DNA from 4 places in the Ferdinandcohnia salidurans genome. Region 4 is predicted to be linked to each of the others. Evidence: riboswitches for the same ligand, from Rfam matches in the RefSeq annotation. Region 4 holds a riboswitch; each other region holds the start of a gene.
What was found. Region 4 has a riboswitch for thiamine pyrophosphate ahead of thiT (energy-coupled thiamine transporter ThiT). Riboswitches for the same ligand answer to the same signal wherever they lie in the genome.
Positions count from the first base shown of each region.

Region 1: it holds a riboswitch for thiamine pyrophosphate, as region 4 does, so the genes downstream of both, ACFSFW_RS05480 (3-oxoacyl-ACP reductase) here and thiT (energy-coupled thiamine transporter ThiT) in region 4, are expected to answer to the same signal.
Region 2: it holds a riboswitch for thiamine pyrophosphate, as region 4 does, so the genes downstream of both, tenA (thiaminase II) here and thiT (energy-coupled thiamine transporter ThiT) in region 4, are expected to answer to the same signal.
Region 3: it holds a riboswitch for thiamine pyrophosphate, as region 4 does, so the genes downstream of both, tenA (thiaminase II) here and thiT (energy-coupled thiamine transporter ThiT) in region 4, are expected to answer to the same signal.

Region 1 is NZ_JBHUEK010000007.1:520,099-525,254, reverse strand. Features, by position in the region: gene ACFSFW_RS05515 (RrF2 family transcriptional regulator) at 1-54, shown strand, start outside; gene ACFSFW_RS05510 (RlpA-like double-psi beta-barrel domain-containing protein) at 187-633, shown strand; gene ACFSFW_RS05505 (hypothetical protein) at 678-821, opposite strand; gene ACFSFW_RS05500 (alpha/beta fold hydrolase) at 952-2,004, opposite strand; gene ACFSFW_RS05495 (hypothetical protein) at 2,205-2,336, shown strand; gene ACFSFW_RS05490 (DNA alkylation repair protein) at 2,463-3,125, shown strand; gene ACFSFW_RS05485 (hypothetical protein) at 3,146-3,544, opposite strand; TPP riboswitch at 3,681-3,787, shown strand; gene ACFSFW_RS05480 (3-oxoacyl-ACP reductase) at 3,879-4,640, shown strand; gene thiW (energy coupling factor transporter S component ThiW) at 4,662-5,156, shown strand, end outside.
Region 2 is NZ_JBHUEK010000026.1:123,000-128,155, forward strand. Features, by position in the region: gene floT (flotillin lipid rafts scaffold protein FloT) at 1-670, shown strand, start outside; gene sigY (RNA polymerase sigma factor SigY) at 1,403-1,966, shown strand; gene ACFSFW_RS18800 (YxlC family protein) at 1,920-2,279, shown strand; gene ACFSFW_RS18805 (sigmaY antisigma factor component) at 2,266-2,469, shown strand; gene ACFSFW_RS18810 (hypothetical protein) at 2,466-2,675, shown strand; gene ACFSFW_RS18815 (YbjQ family protein) at 2,656-2,970, shown strand; TPP riboswitch at 3,050-3,213, shown strand; gene tenA (thiaminase II) at 3,314-3,994, shown strand; gene ACFSFW_RS18825 (ECF transporter S component) at 4,020-4,604, shown strand; gene ACFSFW_RS18830 (ABC transporter ATP-binding protein) at 4,617-5,156, shown strand, end outside.
Region 3 is NZ_JBHUEK010000023.1:6,788-11,943, forward strand. Features, by position in the region: gene ACFSFW_RS14360 (ATP-binding cassette domain-containing protein) at 1-459, shown strand, start outside; gene ACFSFW_RS14365 (hypothetical protein) at 670-1,167, shown strand; gene ACFSFW_RS14370 (glycine zipper domain-containing protein) at 1,385-1,843, shown strand; gene ACFSFW_RS14375 (lysozyme inhibitor LprI family protein) at 1,975-2,622, shown strand; TPP riboswitch at 2,788-2,888, shown strand; partial or broken gene tenA (thiaminase II) at 2,969-3,669, shown strand; gene ACFSFW_RS14385 (staygreen family protein) at 3,751-4,203, opposite strand; gene ACFSFW_RS14390 (DUF3231 family protein) at 4,360-5,156, opposite strand, start outside.
Region 4 is NZ_JBHUEK010000025.1:780,346-785,501, reverse strand. Features, by position in the region: gene rpsF (30S ribosomal protein S6) at 1-187, shown strand, start outside; gene ssb (single-stranded DNA-binding protein) at 241-819, shown strand; gene rpsR (30S ribosomal protein S18) at 866-1,105, shown strand; gene thiT (energy-coupled thiamine transporter ThiT) at 1,169-1,750, opposite strand; TPP riboswitch at 1,825-1,926, opposite strand; gene ACFSFW_RS18060 (YybS family protein) at 2,157-3,086, shown strand; gene ACFSFW_RS18055 (DHH family phosphoesterase) at 3,114-5,087, shown strand; gene rplI (50S ribosomal protein L9) at 5,084-5,156, shown strand, end outside.

The DNA of each region.
Region 1 (5,156 bases), on a different contig from region 4:
AAGAATGATTTACTTGATTTGTTTCGCTTACAAAACCAAGAAGACGGAAATTAAAAAGGTGTCTTAACCACTTCGAACGATAAAACCTAAGTATTACTCTAATAGGAACCAATACTAGTCGTTTAACATACATTTAAGTAGACGAAGTAATTAGTAAAATAATGGTTTCAAAGGAGTAGAAGTGAGATGATAAGACATACGTCTGGTTATTACTGCCCTTATTGTCATGGATACTTAGAACCACGGAATATGTATGATGAGTATTATTTCCAACAATACGTACCACAGTATCCAGCACCTTACTATGGGTGGGATTGGAATCGAAATCCTGAAACTATCTTAGGTAAGGCCACTTGGACATGGGGAGGTACGCCAACAAAATGTGAAATTGGTTGGTCCTATGATAACAACATGACTGTTGCCGTAGGAGAAAATAGCCCCTTTAAATGTGGCCAACGTTTACGAATCCGAAATGTTTCGTTTGTCCCGAATCAAGATATCATCGTAACAGTTGTTGATGAAGTGAAGAAGTTCCCAGCGAATCGAATCAATCTTCACCGTAAAGCGTTTGAAGCACTGGGTGCAGCGCCTAGTGTCGGTGTGCTAAATGTAGAAATTACACCTATTGATTAAATGACAAAAGGAGAACAATGTCTAAATTGTCCTCCTTTTTTATTTTATAATTCTCTATTCAATAGGGACAACTGTTCACGATCAATTTCATCATCATGATCCTCAAGCAGATTTTCCGAATGCAAAGCATCATAAGCGGGGTTCGTGATATAAAGTACCTGATTCTTCAGATGTTCATCCTTCTTCATGAAATACCATCCTTTCCCATTTATTATGATACTAATATGGCTCTTTTAAGCTTACTTTACACATTGCACTCAACAAAAAAAGCCATCTAGCAGGTAGATGGCGGGATTCTCTTACTATAATTAAATTCTGTTATACTGGAGTCGCTAAAAGTTCATTAAGGTGTTTATCAATCTGCTCAAAATAGGCAGGACCATCTGCACCGAATAAGCCAAAATGACCACAATTGCTGTTAATTACACGAAGTTCACTGTTAGCTATCAATTTTTGTTCTGCTTCACAATCACGCGGTGGGAAGAACATGTCTTCATCAATTGGCATAACAAATGTTTTGGCTTGGATTCTTCCAAGTGCTACTTCAAGATTTCCATTTGTCATTCGACTTACATCACCTCGTTGCCATTTCCACGCCATTGTTAATAGGGCGTTTGGATCCATCGCTGCAAAAAGTGGCTGTAAAAAGCCGTTGACGAATTCATCGACAGAATTGACACCAAATTGACGCCATTTTTCCTGTTTGTAAAATTCTGTACTAAGTCCCATAACAGCCCATATTTTAGCATGCCTGTTTAATCCGTCGACCACTTCTGTACAAGACTTGTAGTTTCCATGGTTCCAGCCGGGATCTGAAGTAATCGCTTCGATTAGTGTATCCGTAAAGATGAAATCATGTGTCGTATTCTTGGCAGTACCAGCAATCGGAGCAGCACGTTTAACCATATCGGGATATCTAACTGCCCATTCGTATGTTTGTTGTGCTCCCATTGACCCGCCAACAACTAACTCAATTTCATTGATACCATATTTTTCAGTAAGGAATTGATGCTGAGCTCGTACATCATCAGCAATTCTTACATCTGGGAAATCTGACATACTTATTGGAGCAGGGCTGTTATGAGGTGAGCTTGAAAGACCATTTCCAATTTGGTTAATGATTACGATAAAGTATTTAGAAGGGTCCAATGCTCGTCCTTCGCCGATATATGGTTCATAGGCTTTATTTGTACCAGAAAACCAAGTAGGAATGACAATAGCATTATCTTTTGCTTCGTTAAGTTCTCCGAATGTAGCATAGGCGAGTTGACAGTTTGGAATGATGCCACCTTCCTCGAGTTTGAAATCTCCTAAATTAAATAGTTCATAGGGTCCATGGAATTCTTGTGTATAAAATGAATTTTCGATCAATATAGCAACCACCTTTCTTTTAATGAAATCTATTAATACAATATATAGGTGAAATCTGTTATTAAGAACTACTAGATGGACAAACCTTTAAATAAAATTTGTGAGGTGAAAAAAATTTTTTTCAAAAGGAAGCACATTTTCATAACCTCATCATATACTACTTATTGTGTGAGAAAAATGTTAGAAGGGAAGTACGGAAAATGAGCAACGAGATTAAAACACCAGTGACAAATGATTACAAGGATAGTGAAGGGTATAAAGTAATTGAAGTCAACCTCAACAATCCAACAGAAAACCTATTTGCAGTCGTAACTCCTATTAAAATGCAGTAACAGTAACGAATTCAAAAAACTGTCTTTTCGTACGTATTCTTACATAGAAAAGATAGTTTTTTTATTTTGTAATAAAAGGAGCTTCAAGTACAATTAGGATATCGAATCTTTTAAAGGAGCAATACAATGGACGATTTAAACCATCTCGTTACGATATTCGAAAAACATAGTAATCCCGAAAACGCAGTACCGATGCAAAAGTATATGAAAAACCATTTTCCATTCCTTGGGATAAAAACACCTTTAAGAAGACAATTAACACGTGATTTCTATAAAGAAACAGGTATTTTAAAACAGGATTTAAATCTTGAACTTGTCACACAGTTGTGGATGAAGGATGAACGGGAATACCAATATGCTGCACAGGATTACTTAGTTAAATCTATTAAAAGGATTGATAGTAGCCATTTACCTTTTATAGAGAATCTCATTATTACAAAATCCTGGTGGGATACTGTCGATGTTCTTTCTCCACATCTAGTTGGCAATATAGCTAAAGTAACACCTAGTATAATAGAAGAAAAAATTGAAGGTTGGGCTTTTGGGAAACACTTATGGCTTACACGTTCATCCATTCTTTTTCAGTTAAAATATAAGGAAGAAACAAATGAAACCATCCTCTACAAATACATAAAAGCCAACGCTAATAGTAAAGAATTTTTCATCCAAAAAGCAATTGGCTGGGCTTTGCGCGAGTACTCAAAGACAAACCCTAATTCAGTCCGTCACTTTATAAATGATACAACATTGCCAAAGCTAAGTGTTAGAGAAGGTAGTAAATATATTTAAGGCCAGGAATTTCCCGGCCTTTACTTAATCACTCCTAAAATGGTGTACTTACCAGATTTAAACTGGTATTTGATTTCATAAGTTTCACCTTTACTAAATTGAGCACAAAAATCCTCTACCTCTTTTTTATCTTCGCTATAAAACTGATACACGGAGTAAGGATCACTAACATTACAACTGTACTTTCCATCTCCATTTTTTTCGGATGATACTGATACTTCCTGAATAATTATTGAAGTTTCTTTCTCATAGGAGGGGCGAAGATTACCAGAACTCATGGTCACAACAATAATGAATAATCCTATTAAACTTATAATAAACGCCTTTTTCTTTTCCATTTTCACAAAAAACATAAAGATACCGCAACCAACCGCGCCGATTCCTACTGCAAATAGAGCTATCATTAAGTAAAATAACATCCCAGCACTCCTTTCTATAAATAGAATATTCAGACTGTTATCCATATTATACCATATAATGAATCTTAGAATCTTGAAACCATCAAATACCTTTACATTTTTGCAAGTACATACTATCCTTATAGAAAGAATATTCGTAAACTACTAGGGGTGCCCGACTGGGCTGAGAGAAAAGCGTGCGTTTTTTAACCCTTTGGACCTGATCCGGATTATACCGGCGGAGGAAAGTAGAGTGGAAAATGTCCATTTTCTCTTGATACCTTAAGCCAGGTCCATTTATGTGGAACTGGCTTTTTTGCGTTGTTCTTATTTACTATATGAGGAGGCTACTTGAATGAAACTACAAAATCAGGTTATTCTCGTTACCGGTGGTGCACGTGGATTAGGAAAGGAAATCGTAAAAGCTTTTGCTAATGAAGGGACAAAGGTGGTAATTAACTATTTTCAAAGTGAAGACAAAGCTCGTTCTCTACAAGAAGAAATTGGTAAAAATGCGATTGCCATTCAAGCTGATGTAAGGAATCGTGAACAAGTAAAGAGCCTATTTGTTAAAGCGAAAAATTATTTTGATCAACCTATAACAACCGTTGTAAATAATGCCTTAATCAATTTTCGTTTTGACCCAATCGCAAGAAAGAACGCAGAAAATATTTCTTGGGAGGATTTTCACGCACAACTCGAAGGAGCAATAAAAGGAGCATTACACACAACACAAGCAGCCCTTCCAGACATGAAGGAACTTGGTTTTGGACGTATTGTAACAATTGGTACGAATCTCTTTCAAAATCCTGTTGTTGCTTACCATGATTACAACACAAGCAAGGCAGCACTTTTAGGATTCACTCGGAACATGGCAAAAGACCTTGGTTCATATGGAATAAACGTAAACATGATTTCTGGAGGATTACTTCAAACAACTGATGCGAGTTCTGCAACATCTGAAGAAGTTTTCCAATTGATTAAGGAATCTACACCACTTCAAAAAGTAACAACACCAGAAGATGTAGCAAACGCAGTTCTTTTCTTTGCATCACCTTGGGGTAAAGGGGTAACAGGTCAAAACCTTATTGTTGACGGCGGTTTGGTAATGAATTAAATCAGTAATGGGGGATTCATCTTGAGTAAAACACTAAAAATGACGTTAACAGCAATGCTTGTCGCTATCGGAACAGTTACAAGTCATTTATTTGCCATACCAATAGGCTTCACAAAGGTATTTCCTATGCAGCACTTTATTAATGTCTTGTCAGCGGTTATCTTAGGTCCAGCATATGCCGTGCTTCAAGCTTTTTCTGTGTCCTTACTTCGAAACATGCTTGGAACTGGCTCTTTGTTTGCCTTTCCAGGGAGTATGATAGGGGCTTTTTTAGCAGCATTCCTATATTCCAAAACGGGGAAGGCTTCAATGGCAATGACAGGTGAAATAATTGGAACAGGGTTCTTAGGGGCAATAGCTTGTTACCCAATTGCCACACTTATTCTTGGACAGGATGCAGCCATTTTTGGTTTCATACCTTCGTTTATTTTCAGCTCAATTGTGGGATCTATTTTTGGATTTATCATTGTTGGAATCGTATTAAAAAATCCCGCCTTCAAAACATATCAAGAACGA
Region 2 (5,156 bases), on a different contig from region 4:
GCAAATCCAAATCATTGAAAGACAGAAGCAAATTGAACTCGAAGAAAAAGAAATCTTACGTCGTGAAAAGCAATACGATTCAGAGGTTAAGAAGAAAGCAGATGCTGACCGTTACTCAGTTGTTCAAGCGGCAGAAGCTGAAAAAGCGAAGCAGTTAGCAGAAGCAGATGCAAATAAATATCGAATTGAAGCAATGGCAAAAGCGGAAGCAGAAAAAATCCGTATTGATGGTCTTGCAAAAGCAGAAGCACAGCGTGCACAAGGGGAATCTGAAGCAGATATTATCCGTTTGAAAGGTCTTGCAGAAGCGGAAGCAAAACAAAAAATTGCAGAAGCATTCGAGCAATATGGGAAAGCGGCTATCCTCGATATGGTTATTAAAATGCTTCCTCAATATGCGAAAGAAGTGGCAGCACCATTATCAAATATCGACAAAATTACAGTTGTGGATACTGGTAGTAATGGGGAAAATAGCGGAGCCAATAAGGTAACAGGTTATGCTACTAACTTGATGTCAACTCTTCAAGAGTCGTTAAAAGCATCATCAGGTATTGATGTAAAAGAAATTATCGAAAACCTATCAGGTAAAGGTAATGTAAAAAACAGCATCGACCAGTTAACGGATGAATTAGTCCAAACGAGAAAAGCAGAGACAACAGAAAAAGAATAATATGAACTGAAAAGCAGCCTACTTAAAAGAGCTGCTTTTCTTTTTGGTGATTTTTTTGCAGAGTGCTATTGCGTCTAGGATAGTGGAAAACAGCAGGACTGAGTCCGAATAAGGGTGTGATTCTGACAAGTACAGAGGAAATCTTCGGGCTTGAGTCTGAATGAGGGTGTGATTCTGACAAGGCTAGAGGAAATCTCCGAGCTTGAGTCTGAATGAGGGTGTGATTGAGACAAGGTCAGAGGAAATCTTCGGGCTTGAGTCCGAATGAGGATGTGATTGTGACAATGCCGGAGGATATCTCCGAGGTCGAGTCCGAATGAGGGTGTGATTCTGACAAAGCCAAAGGAGAAACGCCGAGGTCGAGTCCGAATGAGGGTGTGATTCCGACAAGTCCAAAGTAGAAACTCCAAGCATGAGTCCGAATAAGGGTGTGATTCAGACAAGTACAGAGGAAATCTCCAAGCTCGAGTCCGAAAGAGGGTGTGATTCTGACAAGGCCAAAGGAAATCCACAAGTTTAAGTCCGAATGATAGCATGATTCTGACAAGAACAGTGGAAAACTCCATTATTGAGTCAAAATGAGTGAATGTAATATTCGATAGGATGGGTTAAACTGTAGAAAATGAACATATTAAAACTTTTTAAAACTGAAAGTGAACTTTTTTATGACTTCGTACGTACTATTAGCGAAATATAAAAATAACCAAATCTTCTCGGGGGAGAATTCAATGCATGGATGAAAAGGAACTAATTCGCAGTGCAAAGCGTGGTGACTCACTCGCGTTTGCAATGCTTTTTAAAGAGCATTATCCTTTTTTAGTTAAGTATTTAATAAAAGTTACAATGAAACCTGATATTGCTGAAGACATCGCACAAGAGGCAATGATGAAAAGTATGGAAAAAATCAAAATGTATAACGGTAAAGCAAAATTCTCCTCATGGCTAATAACAATTGCGACGAACTTATACATAGACGATATCCGTAAAAAGAAACGCGAACAAAATTATCAGCAACAGGAGCAAGCATTACGCAAAATGAAGTGGCAATTCGAGAACCAATCTGAGGATTGGAATGATGTTCTTAATGCACTAGGAAGGCTTTCTGATGAAATTCGGATTCCAATTGTTCTCAAACATTATTATGGGTATTCGTATGAAGAAATCGCTGATATGCTTCATATCGCCATTGGTACTGTTAAATCAAGAATACATAATGGAATCCATACAGTAAGAAAGGAGCTGAAACCTCATGAAGAAAAACAAGCTAGTCCTACTAAACAACAAACAACAACATGAAGAGGATAAAGAAACGATTCAAGATATAAATGAAGCTCTTACTAAAATAGATCATCATTACTCGGTTTTCACTCCGGACCTACAAGTATTTGAACAAATGGTTGCAATTGAACAACAAAAACAAAAGAAGAAATTTAGAAGAGATTTAACCGCATTTATATTGGTTGCTCTATTCTTGATGACATGTCTAATATCCGCATTCTTCCAGCTACCGCTAGTATTTATCATCATTCAAGGCATTGCAACTATTAGCTTGCCAGTATATAGCTTCTTTCGTTATCGAAAACGGGTGATTGTCCATGAATACGAATAATACCCTGCTTTTATTAGTAGTTGTGATTATCGTACTTATTCAAGGTTTGTGGCTATTTTTAGATGCAAGAAAGCGGGGACATAATTATTGGTTTTGGGGAATATGGGGATTAATTCAAACACCGATGCCCCTTGTTTGTTATTTCATTTTTGCTAGAAAAATTTATCGACGTAAAGCAGGTAGGGAATGATGAGGGATATTGCAAAATATATTGTATTAATGATAGCCATTGTAGGACAAATCGTAGGAATTGTATTTTTGTTCATTGATATTTCAAAGGCACTGACATTCTATGCCTTTTACATGGTTGCCATTATTCTATTATTCGCCCTATTAGTATGGGAACGAAAACGAGAGAAAGAGGAGGATGACGAAAATGATTATCGTGACTACTGATTTTGTACCTGGCAAAGAAGTAAAAGAACTAAAAGGATTTGTAAGAGGGGGGACAGTTCAGTCAAAGCACATTGGAAAAGACATTATGGCTGGATTAAAGACAATTGTTGGAGGAGAAATCTCCGATTATACTGAAATGCTGGAAGAAGCCCGCCAAAAAGCAATTGGTCGAATGGTGGAAGATGCAAACGCAAAAGGAGCAAATGCAGTAATCGGGATGCGATTGCAAACCTCAGCTGTTATGCAAAATGCATCTGAAATTATTGCATATGGAACAGCAGTTTATGTAGAGTAACAAGTAAACCTTAAAAAAGCCTTGATAATTATTTCCAACATGTTATGATTGGAAATAAGAAAAATTGCATAAATAATTGTAATTCCACTAGGGGTGCCTTTAAAAAAGGTAAATGTATGGATGGGTTTATACCTTTAAATCGTTTACTTTAAGGCTGAGATTGAGGATTGATTTTTCATAACCTTGAGACCCTTAGAACCTGATCTGGTTGATACCAGCGTAGGGAAGTGGGTAGACGGGTCTCTTTATTTTTTATATGTCTAAATCCAAACCACTTTCTTTACGTTGTTAAAGAAGGTGGTTTTTTATTTTGTAAATAACAGTAAAGCGAGGAGAAATGAACATGTTATTTTCAGAAGAAATACGTAAAGAGGCAAACCATATTTGGGAGGCAAGTTTTGATCATCCATTTGTCAAAGGAATTGGAGACGGTACATTACCAATTAAATGTTTTCGCTACTATGTCATGCAGGATGCCTATTACCTAACTCATTTTGCAAAAGTGCAGTCTTTAGGTGCAGCAAAGGCAGAGGACTTACATACGACAAACCGACTTGCTATTCATGCTCAAGGAACTTACGAGGCCGAACTAGCACTGCATAAAAGTTTTTCGGAGAGACTTGAGATTACGGAGGAAGAAAGAAAAACCTTTAAACCTGCACCGACAGCATATGCATATACATCACACTTGTATAGAGCCGCTTATTCTGGCCATTTGGGTGATATAATTGCTGCTTTATTACCTTGCTATTGGCTATATTATGAAATTGGTGAAAGACTTAAAGATTGCAAACCAGAAGAGCCGATTTACCAGGAGTGGATTGCGGCGTATGGTGGGGACTGGTTTAAAGAACTAGTAGAAGAACAGATTGATAGAGTAAATAAATTAGCAGAAAAAGCGACGCAAGAAGATCGAGACCGTATGAAAGAACATTTTATGATTAGCAGTCAATATGAGTACTCCTTTTGGGAAATGGCGTACCAATTAGAAAACTGGCCTATTCTAGCAAAAATGTCTGTATGAACAAAAGAGAAAAGGAGAGGTATAAATGAGCAAAGGGTTAAAACTAACTGATATTTTGGTTACGATCGTAATCGCCATTGCATTCGGGATTGTTTATATTGTTTGGGGTTCTTTATATTATGTTGTAAAGCCCATTGGGCTACATGCCGACCAATTAATCTATGGAATGTGGTTTATTGCAGCGCCTGTTGCGTATCTTGTGATTCGTAAACCGGGTGTTGCCTTACTGGCAGAAATTGCAGCTGCCTCAGGTGAATTTATTTTAGGGTCTCCATGGGGCCTAACCGTTCTGCTGTACGGTGTTGTACAAGGGCTGTTTGCTGAAGCAGTGTTTATGCTATTTCGATATAAAAAATATAATATTGCTGTGGTCGTCTTGGCAGCTATAGCTTCTTGTCTAGGGTCAGTAATAATGGATTTTGCATATGGAGAAATAGGTGACTTAGCTGCATGGAATCTCATTTTGTTCCTAGTTGCTAGATTCGTAGGTTCCATCTTGTTTGCCGGTGTATTTGCTTACTATCTAGTAAGTGCGTTGGAAATGACAGGAGTAACAAAACTTGTACGCCCACTATCCAGCAGTGATTTTGATGCACTAGATCAAAAATAAAAGGGGTCGAATATGGAATCAATTGCCTTTGTAGAAAACCTTCGTTTAACATTTCCTGGAGATAAGTCCTTGCTTTTTAAGGACTTATCTTGCCATATTAAAAAAGGAGAGAAGATATTAATTCTCGGACCTTCAGGATGTGGGAAATCGACAATCCTTCAAGTATTAAGCGGGATTATTCCAAACTCAATAGAATTACCAATGAAGGTAAATAAGTTACAGATTCCCAAAGAATGGGGCTATGTTTTTCAGGATCCTGATTCACAGTTTTGCATGCCATATGTTGATGAAGAACTTGCATTTGTTTTAGAAAATCTACAAATTCCTAGGGAGCAAATGGACGAACGGATAAAAAGTCTGTTAGAGCAAGTTGGATTAGATTTAGAAGATTTCCACACAAACATTCAAACTTTGTCTGGAGGCATGAAACAACGTTTAGCCATAGCATCTGTCTTGGCATTAGAGCCGGATGTATTATTTTTAGATGAGCCTTCATCCATGCTTGATCCACTGGGTACAAAGGAAATTTGGGAAGTTATAAGAAATGTTGTG
Region 3 (5,156 bases), on a different contig from region 4:
AAAGGAAAAAATATTGTAGAGGTTATGGATATGTCTGTCGCAGAAGCTGTGGAGTTTTTTGAAGCAAAAGATATCAAGAGACAACTGACAAGCATGGCGACAGTTGGACTTGGATATTTGTCTTTAGGCCAACCACTAAACACATTATCTGGTGGGGAGAGTCAAAGACTGAAACTCGCAAAAGAGATAAATAAGAAGGGGAATATCTATATTCTAGATGAACCGACAACTGGACTGCATCTATCCGATGTATCCAATATTCTAGTGATTATCGAAAAATTAGTTGAAAAGGGTAATACAGTCATTGTCATTGAACATAACCTGGACGTCATCCGAAACAGTGATTGGATTATTGATTTAGGCCCAGACGGAGGTACGGGTGGTGGAGAAATTTTATATGAAGGCCCACCTGCAGGGGTAAAGGCTTGTGAACGATCTATAACAGCAAAGTATATTTAAAGGAAAGAAAAGTGTCTAAACCCTATATGACATTATTAAGGGTTCAGGCACTTTTTTCAATTAAGAACGAAGTACAGACCATTTTCCAAAAGGCTTCTTTTGTTAAGAACATGCTCCTTGCATAAACATTTATGGAAATTTAATGGATAATCGTAGAATTAGTTTGAATAAATGTTCAGTCTACTCATACTCATAAATTGAGGTGATCAAATGGATTACAATAATTTTAAATCAATTAAAGAGTATGGCTTTGAAGGTTATATTCCGATTACTGAATTGATGCAAAATCATTCGATCGTTCCACACACTAAAGGGGTTTATATGGTGCTCTATACCCCTGATCATTCACCAGAGTTTTTGAGAAAAGGTACAGGTGGTTATTTTAAAGGGAAAGATCCTAATGTTCCAGTAGGAAAGTTAAATGAAAGTTGGGTACAGGATACGAAAGTAATCTATATAGGGAAAGCCGGTGGTGGAAAAAGCTCTGCTACTCTGAATTCAAGAATAAAGCAATTATTAAAATTCGGTAGTGGAAGAAACGCGAGCCACTACGGCGGAAGGGTTATTTGGCAAATTGAGGATATCAATCATTTGATAGTTTGTTGGAAGGAACTACCTGTCGAGGATCCTAATGATGTAAAAAATCAACTGATTAAGGGTTTTAAAAAGGTACATAGAAAGAGGCCATTCGCAAATATGGTAGAATAATGATCTTAATTTGTGTGTAAGATTCAATTATATATGGAGTAGTTTAGCAAAATAAGGTATAGGGAGGATAATAATGAATCCTCTCTTTTATTTTGTGTCTGTTCTTACGGATGTGGTTATCATTAAAAAACGAAACTAAATCATGTTTCATTCGTAAATAAGGTATAAGAAATAAATGAACCTTGGCTAAATTAAGATCCCATTAGGCGGTGGTATAGTGGAAAATCATGTAGATGACATTAAAACAAATATAGAGAAACTAAGGAGTACCATAAGTAATGAACTTTCAAAAAAGCTTGATTTAAATAAATGTGAACGAGTGGTTGAAAAGCTGGATTCTTTTTCGGCAAGTTGTGAAGAGTGTCAGCAACATCTAGTTGATTTAAAGAATCATTTTACTCAACTGGAAGCGAATGACGATGAAATTGATAAGGACAGTAAACATCATAAACAAGTGATCAAAGGAATTGCTGCACATCTTCAAAAGGAACATAAGTTGGTACCTGAAGGGATGTATCTCACATTATACATGTCTATAGGTATGAGTTTGGGTATGGTGTTTGGATTAACGATTTTTGATAATATTGCATTAGGGTTGCCGATTGGGATGAGCATCGGCATTGCGATTGGTGCTGGTTTGGATGCAGATGCTAAGAAAAAAGGGAATACAATATAGTCTTTAGGACACTTACAAATGTGAGTGTTTTTTGTTTGGGTTAGGTGAGAGTTGCTTAACAAATAATTTGAACTTTCTTAAAAACTACTGGAAAATTTTATGATATACTGTTTAGTAGAGGAGGCAGTGTAATGAAAAATAAACAGCGATTACTAACTGTAATGACCATCATAGCATTTTTCTCGTTAGTTGCTTGTAGTAACTCAACGGATGAGGCAAATGCTAAACCAGAAAACGAAGAATCAGAAACTAGCACGAATTTAAAAACAGAGGAAAAACCAGCTACCAATGAGAAGTCTGGTGAAATAAATAAATCTGAGAGTCCTGAAAATACTCAGATTAAAAACAAAGAAGAGACATCTAAAGAACCATCTACGACTGAACATGACGAGACATCGAAATCTAGTAACAAGAATGAAATAACCGAAGGTATGAAGGATGCATATCTTAAAGAATTAAATAAAATGGAAGAAGCAGATAGAAACGCCGAAGATACAGCAACAATGGCAGAATTGGAAGAACAAGAGGCGGCAAGGTATAAAAAGTGGGATGAAAAATTGAACGAGATTTATGGAATGTTAAATGAACAGCTTGACTCTGAACAAATGAATCAATTACGAGAAGAACAACGAAATTGGATTAAACATAGAGATGAAACCGCAAAAGAATCATCATTGAAATATAAAGGTGGCTCGACGGAAACCTTAGAATATGTAGCTACCCAAGCAACTATGACAAGGGAAAGATGCTATGCGCTGGTTGCAAAGTATATGAATTGATTGTTTGATGATTAAGATAAAAATGAGTTGGCTATAAATGCCAACTCGTTTTTTTTACGGGATGCTGGAACATGTCCATTGACTCAAGCGGGATAAATGGACATGTCTTACTTGCCTTTTCGTATCCGCTATGTTTAACTAGTATCTAGTAACTTAATAATCTAACAATTCGACTAGGGGAGCATGTTTGTGCTGAGAGATAGAGATATCGACCCTTTGAACCTGATCTAGGTAACACTAGCGTAGGGAAGTGGAGTTGGCACGTTATGTGTAAACAAACGATATATATTGCCTAACCCATTTCTAGTCACTAGTGATGGGTTTTTTTTATCTCCCCCAAGGTCAAATGGAGAAAGGGGACAAGAAAGTGAGCAGTCTTTTTACTGATCGTTTATGGAATCGAGTGGAGCCTATTTGGAATTCGTATTTGGAGCATCCTTTCGTGAAAGGGATTGGCGAGGGTTGGTTGGAAAAGGAAAGTTTAAGCATTATATGAAGCAGGATTATGTGTACCTGATTGAGTATTGCAGACTTTTTGCGTTGGGGAGTGCGAAGGCCCCGGATTTAAAAACGATGTCCATTTTTGCAAACCTTTTGCATGGTACGTTGGAGATGGAGATGGATCTTCACCGCCAATATGCCGCAAAGTTTGAAATATCTCCAGAAGAGCTCGAGGCGACTAGACCTGCATCAACTACAACATCTTACACAAGCTACATGTTGAATGTAGCGCAACTTGGTGGTGTAGAAAATGTTGTCGCTGCAGTCCTAGCCTGTGCATGGAGCTATAACTTTATTGGAAAAGAGCTCGTCAAATGGCCTGGAGCAGTTGAGCATGAATTCTATGGGGAATGGGTGAAAATGTATTCATCCGATGAGTTTTCAGCGTTAGCGGAAGACTGTAAGCAGCTTATCAATGAAATCGCAAGCGGAAAACCAGAGCGAGATTTAGCAGTACTTGAAGAAATCGTCGTCAAAACGAGTATGTTTGAATATATGTTCTGGGATATGGCCGAAAATCTTGAGGAGTGGCCGATTAATCTATAGGACAAGTGGTTAGGTTCCGTGCACATGTTCAGTCACGGAACCTTTTTTCGTAATAAAATTTCCACAAAGTTTCGATTTCTTTCATATGGAATAATCTTGGAAAGTAGCCCAATTTTCATGTCTAGCAAACTGAGGATAGGCAGAAGTGAAGGTAACTATGATGGGAGCGTGGTCAAGAGTAGGGTAAGCATTGAATAAAAATCGATCTCCGTATCGAATAGCTGTTAAGGCAAGTGGCAATTCACGTCTAAAGATTTCATTTCGCTTTGCTGCAACTTGTAGGTTATATTCTCCTTGATCAATATATAAATAAACCTGGTAATGGAAGTGACTTCCATCTGTTCTCCATTCACCTAATACTTCATCTCTCATCGAATTAATTTTATCCCAGGCATAATGATAGCCTATTGTTAAAAATAATTCGGCAGTTGTATCAGAGTGTGTTAGTGTGTAATATCTTGGAATAATGGGTGCTGTAGCAGTAACGCTATCCCTGTATTCGACCGATAATTTGTCGGGATTGAATGTGCTCAAAAAATCATCTCCTGTCGGATATTAAATCTTATTTAAGTCCATTAATAATTCCATCATTTATATATATATAATTCAATGTGAAAACATGAAGATTTTTTATCGTGCAAAAAGGACTAGGAAATTAAATTTCCTAGTCCTTTATTAGGCTAACTAGTCTTATACTTTTCTATCTACTGCTTGGGGAGGTTGTTCAAACCATTTTTCTTTTATCGCTAACAGTAAGCCCATTCCATAAAACTTTTTCATATCATCTGATATTTTATCTAATTTTGCAACTATATCCGTTCGTAAACTGGAAGTCATAGCTTGATTTACCATAGTAAAACAGAATATACCTAAACAAGTATTAGCAAAAAACAACATTAATTTATCGGAAAAAGGAGATATCTCTATATTCGAAATTTGATAGTCTCCTGAAGCTGAAATCGGAATATTTTCTTCTTCAAGAACTTCTTGAAGTGAATGTAGAACTTTTTCGATCCCATCTCTGCCTTTTCCAAAGTGTTGTTTCAAATCTTTTTTTTGGGCTAATTTACTAAAAGTAACAAAAATCATCTTTGAAAACTGTCCCCTATAGATAATCCTTGAAAGATTAGCTATCTCAGCAGCGTTTAAAGGTCTTGAACTACCAATAAAACCATTGAGATACATGAAGTTTTTAGCATATTCCACCTCACTATCGATTGCTACTTGTGGAGGTTTCAAATATACGCCTTTGGATAACATGAGGTCTACAATTTCATTCTGGATATTTACAGAAAACGTAATGTTACCTTGAAAATGATTCCGAATATCGCTTCTTGGGCAATCTGATAATGCAATAGGATATGTACTCATCGCGAGATGTGTTAAATCGAAACAAAAATTCAAAATAAATATATCAGAAAATACTTTGGTCACGTCCACACTTACATCTTCATCGGTAAAACCAAGAGGGACAGAAAGATTTTCTT
Region 4 (5,156 bases):
TGCGGAGATTACAAACGTAAAAGAATGGGGTAAGCGCCGTTTAGCTTATGAAATCAATGATTTCCGCGATGGTTATTACATGATTCTTAACGTAATGTCTAATGCTGAAGCTGTTAACGAATTCGATCGTTTAGCGAAAATCAGTGAAGATATTATCCGTCATATCGTTGTTAAAGTAGAAGAATAAGAATTATTTAGAGTATAGACTCTGTTTGAATATCCTGTTAGGAGATGGTTCTGATGATGAATCGCGTAGTTCTTGTAGGGAGACTTACAAAAGACCCTGAATTACGATATACCCCAAGTGGAGTTGCAGTAGCAACCTTCACGCTCGCAGTGAATCGAGCATTTACGAATCAGTCAGGTGAACGTGAAGCTGACTTCATTAATTGCGTTGTATGGCGCCGACCAGCTGAGAATGTTGCAAACTTCTTAAAGAAGGGCAGCTTAGCAGGTGTTGATGGTCGTCTTCAAACAAGAAATTATGAAGGCCAGGATGGCAAACGCGTATATGTTACTGAGGTTGTAGCAGAAAGTGTTCAATTCCTTGAACCAAGAAATGCAAATGACCAACAGCGTAGCGGTGGAGGTAACCCTGGTGGCGGCTATGGCGGTAATCAAGGCAGCTATGGTGGCAATCAAGGTGGTTTTGGCGGTAACCAGGGTGGAAACCAAGGTAACCAAGGTCAAGGCGGCTATTCTCCATTTGGACAGAGTCAGAACCCAAATCAAAACCAAGGACCTACAAGAGTAGACCAAGATCCATTTGCAAATGACGGACAACCTATCGATATTTCAGATGATGATCTTCCATTCTAACTTGTAAGTCAATCATATAATGAAAACTAAAAAGGAGGGAAAATCAATGGCAGGCGGACGTAAAGGTGGACGTGCAAAGCGTCGTAAAGTGTGTTACTTCACAGCTAATGGAATTTCACACATCGATTATAAAGAAGTAGATTTACTTAAAAAATTCGTTTCTGAGCGTGGTAAAATTTTACCTCGTCGTGTAACAGGTACTAGCGCAAAATACCAACGTAAATTAACAGTTGCTATTAAACGTGCTCGTCAAATGGCATTATTACCATATGTATCTGGTGAATAATAAAGAAAAGCGATGATCGCCTAATGCGGTCATCGCTTTTTTGATATTTTATTTAATGAACTACTAGAATCGTTTCTGTACTTCTTGTTTTAGTAAGAAGAAACGTGGTGAAGAAAGAATTAATAAGGTCATAATAATGGAACAGAAGATGAATGCACCTAAAAAAGTGATGCCGTTAGCTGTTAGAGAAAACCATACTGCTTCAAAGCCTTTTAGCTGTTCAGCGAAGAAGACAAAACCTGATACGAAATGCCAAAAGTAGCGAGCAAGGCTTCCAATGAAAATGGCACTAATGATTAAAGCTAATGACTTACCTTTGTTACCAGTTCTTAAGCTTTCCTGAACGCCATTTTTGAATAAACCGGCAAATCCAATGAAAGAAAAAGCTAAGAAATAGTCGATGGCACCTTGAACTGGATGGATAATCCAAGGATCAAAAATCACCTGTAGAAGTCCCCATAAAAATCCGGCAAGGAAACCAATTTTAAATCCCCACCTTAGTGCGACAATAAATATAGGTATCATTGCGAATGATATAGAGATGGAAGGACCAATTTTTATTGATGGTACAAACATGTCTAATGCTAGCGCTAATACGGCAAAAATCGCCGCTTCAATCATAGCCTGTAACCTAGTATTTCTCATAAAAAAAACCCCCTTGAAGTGTGTAATGAACAAAACGCACCCCAAAGGAGAACAACTTTAATAAAAGGTTAAGTTCTCATAAATCTCCACATTCCTACGCTAGCATTAACTAACAGGTTCGAAGGGTCTGAACTTTTAACGTTCACTCTCAGCAAATTGCTCCCCTTGTGGTTACGTTTATTAATTAATTACTATCATAATAGAAAATAGGGAAAAGTAAAACAAAAAGTTTCATCACAGTGAAACTTCAACGAAAGACTGACATGCCCTACTTCAAACGCCGAAGTCGCCAAATCCTATGGAAGTCCAAAAGTTGAAGACTTCCTTGTAAATCTTTAAAATAGAAAGTGGTTGTAAAACAGGCTCCTGTTTTTTGATGTGTTGCAATATAAGTTGAGGTGAAAAGGTGAAAAATACAAAATTATTAACAGAAGGTGCCATGCTTTTAGCAGTATACAGTGTACTGTTACTGGTCAGTCTATATCTCCCACTACTTGGAACGGTACTTTCATTCCTTTTGCCCATTCCATTTATTCTGTTTACAGTGAAGTATAAAGTAAAGCAGTCATTGTTGTTTATATTGATCGCCTTTTTCCTATCAGGACTATTAGGTTCTGTTATGGGGATTATACTTACGATCATGTTTGGAGTTACAGGGATTTTATTAGGTGAAATGATTAACAGGGGAAGAAGTGGAATCGAACTATTCTTAGGCGCATGTTTGTCCTATTTGTTTTCGATTGTGCTGCTGTTTGTCACGGTTAATCTCGTTCTGCAAGTTAACATCAATGAAGTACTAAAAGAAAGCACACAAGAATCTTTTGCAATGGCTGAGAGTATAATGAGGGCAACAGGGGGAGAAATGAATACAGAAGCCATTACACGGCTTGAAGAATCGGTTGAAATAATGCAATACATGATGCCAAGTATGTTTGTCTTTCTTGCGATGTTATTGGCTTTCATAACCGTTGTGGCGGTTAAACCTGTTCTAGTAAGGCTTCGGGTGAAAATGAATCCATTCCCGCCATTTCGTGAGATTAATTTTCCAAAGAGTATCTTATGGTATTACTTATTGATTTTACTTTTGAGCTTTGTTGAGATGGAAAAGGGGACATTTGGATATACCGCCTTTTTAAACTTCTTTTTTATACTGCAGTTGTTAATGGTCATTCAAGGTTTGTCATTTATTTATTATTACTGTCATCAAAAAAGAATTCCAAAGGCCGTACCGATTGTTCTAACGGTCTTAACACCATTTCTCCTTTATATTATTCGAATCTTAGGTATAATTGACTTAGGATTCCAACTGCGAAATCGAATTAGTAAAAAGAAGTAAAACAAAGCTTTAGGAGCTGAAAATTACATGCCAGACTTTTACAAAAGAAAGTTGTTTCGCTATCCCTTATATGCATTACTTGTTATCACAAGTATTTTTAGTGCAATTCTCGTTTATTTTCAGTGGGTGATTGGGTTAGCAAGTTTTCTGCTCCTTGGATTAATTACGTACTATTTGTACAAAGCAAACTCACTTCTAAAAAAAGAAATGGAGCATTATATCTCAACTCTATCCTATCGCTTAAAAAAGGTTGGCGAAGAAGCATTAATGGAAATGCCGATTGGGATCTTGCTATATAATGATGAGTTTCAAGTTGAATGGGCAAATGCCTACTTATCAAATTGCCTTGACGCTGATACGTTAGTGGGGAGATCTCTATATGATGTTGAGGAATTGATTGTTCCTTTAATTCAGCAAGAGGTCGAAAGTGAGACAATTACGTTAAATGAGCAGAAATTCAAGGTAATTATTAAGAGAGAAGAACGATTACTTTATTTCTTTGATGTCACTGAACAAATGGAAATTGTGCAATTATATGAAGCCGAGCGTACAGTGCTAGGAATTATCTTTTTAGACAACTATGATGAAGTTACTCAAGGGATGGATGACCAACGGAAGAGTTCATTAAATAGTCAGGTTACGTCAATCCTCAATGAATGGGCAAATGAACATGGTGTGTTTTTAAAGCGAACCTCATCTGAACGTTTCATTGCAGTGTTAAATGAAGAAATATTATCGAATCTTGAAAAAACAAAGTTTACGATTCTTGATGATGTTAGGGAAACGACAGCAAGGGATAGTGTAGCACTAACCTTAAGTATAGGGATTGGAATTGGAGTCCCAACCCTTCCAGAGCTAGGAGTTTCAGCACAATCGAGCTTGGACCTTGCACTGGGACGTGGTGGAGACCAAGTTGCGATTAAGCTTCCGAACGGTAAGGTTAAGTTCTATGGGGGCAAAACAAACCCAATGGAAAAACGTACTAGAGTCCGTGCACGCGTTATTTCACATGCTCTAAAGGAAATTGTCTCGGATAGCGATAAAGTCATCATCATGGGCCATAAATACCCTGATATGGATGCCGTAGGTGCTTCCATTGGGATATTAAAAGTGGCACAAATGAATCATAAAGAAGGATATATCGTATTAAATCCGAATGAAATTGATTCAGGTGTTGGGCGGTTACTTGAGGAAGTAAAGGAAAATACGGAGCTATGGTCATATTTTATTACGCCAGAGCAGGCTCTTGAAATCGCTTCAAATGACACACTGCTTGTTGTAGTAGATACCCATAAACCATCACTTGTGATTGAGGAAAAACTGGTATCAAAGATCGATAAAGTGGTTGTTATTGACCATCATCGCCGTGGAGAGGAATTTATTCAATCGCCATTACTCGTCTATATGGAACCATATGCATCATCGACAGCCGAGTTGGTGACTGAACTTCTAGAATATCAACCTAAGAAGAAAAAAATTAATATGCTAGAGGCGACAGCTTTACTAGCTGGAATCATTGTTGATACAAAGAGTTTTACGCTTCGCACGGGTTCAAGAACATTTGACGCAGCATCTTATCTTCGTGCCCAAGGAGCAGATACCATTCTTGTTCAGAAATTCCTCAAGGAAAATATGGATCATTTTAAAAAGCGATCGCGATTAATTGAGTCAGCATTTATTTATAAAAAAGGAATTGCGATTGCAAAAGGAAAACAAAATGAAACCTATGACCAAGTGATGATTGCACAAGCCGCAGATACATTACTGACTATGAATGATGTCGTCGCCTCATTCGTTATTTCCGTCCGACATGACTTAAGAGTGGGAATCAGTGCACGTTCACTGGGTGATGTTAATGTTCAACTGGTTATGGAAGGTTTAGGTGGTGGCGGTCATCTTACAAATGCGGCAACACAGATAGAAGACATAACAATAGAAGAAGCAGAAGAACGTCTACTTTTAGTAATAGATGAGTATTTAGAGGGAGGAACCAAGAAATGAAGGTAATTTTCTTAAAGGATGTAAAAGGTAAAGGGAAAAAAGGAGAAGTGAAGAACGTATCAGATGGAT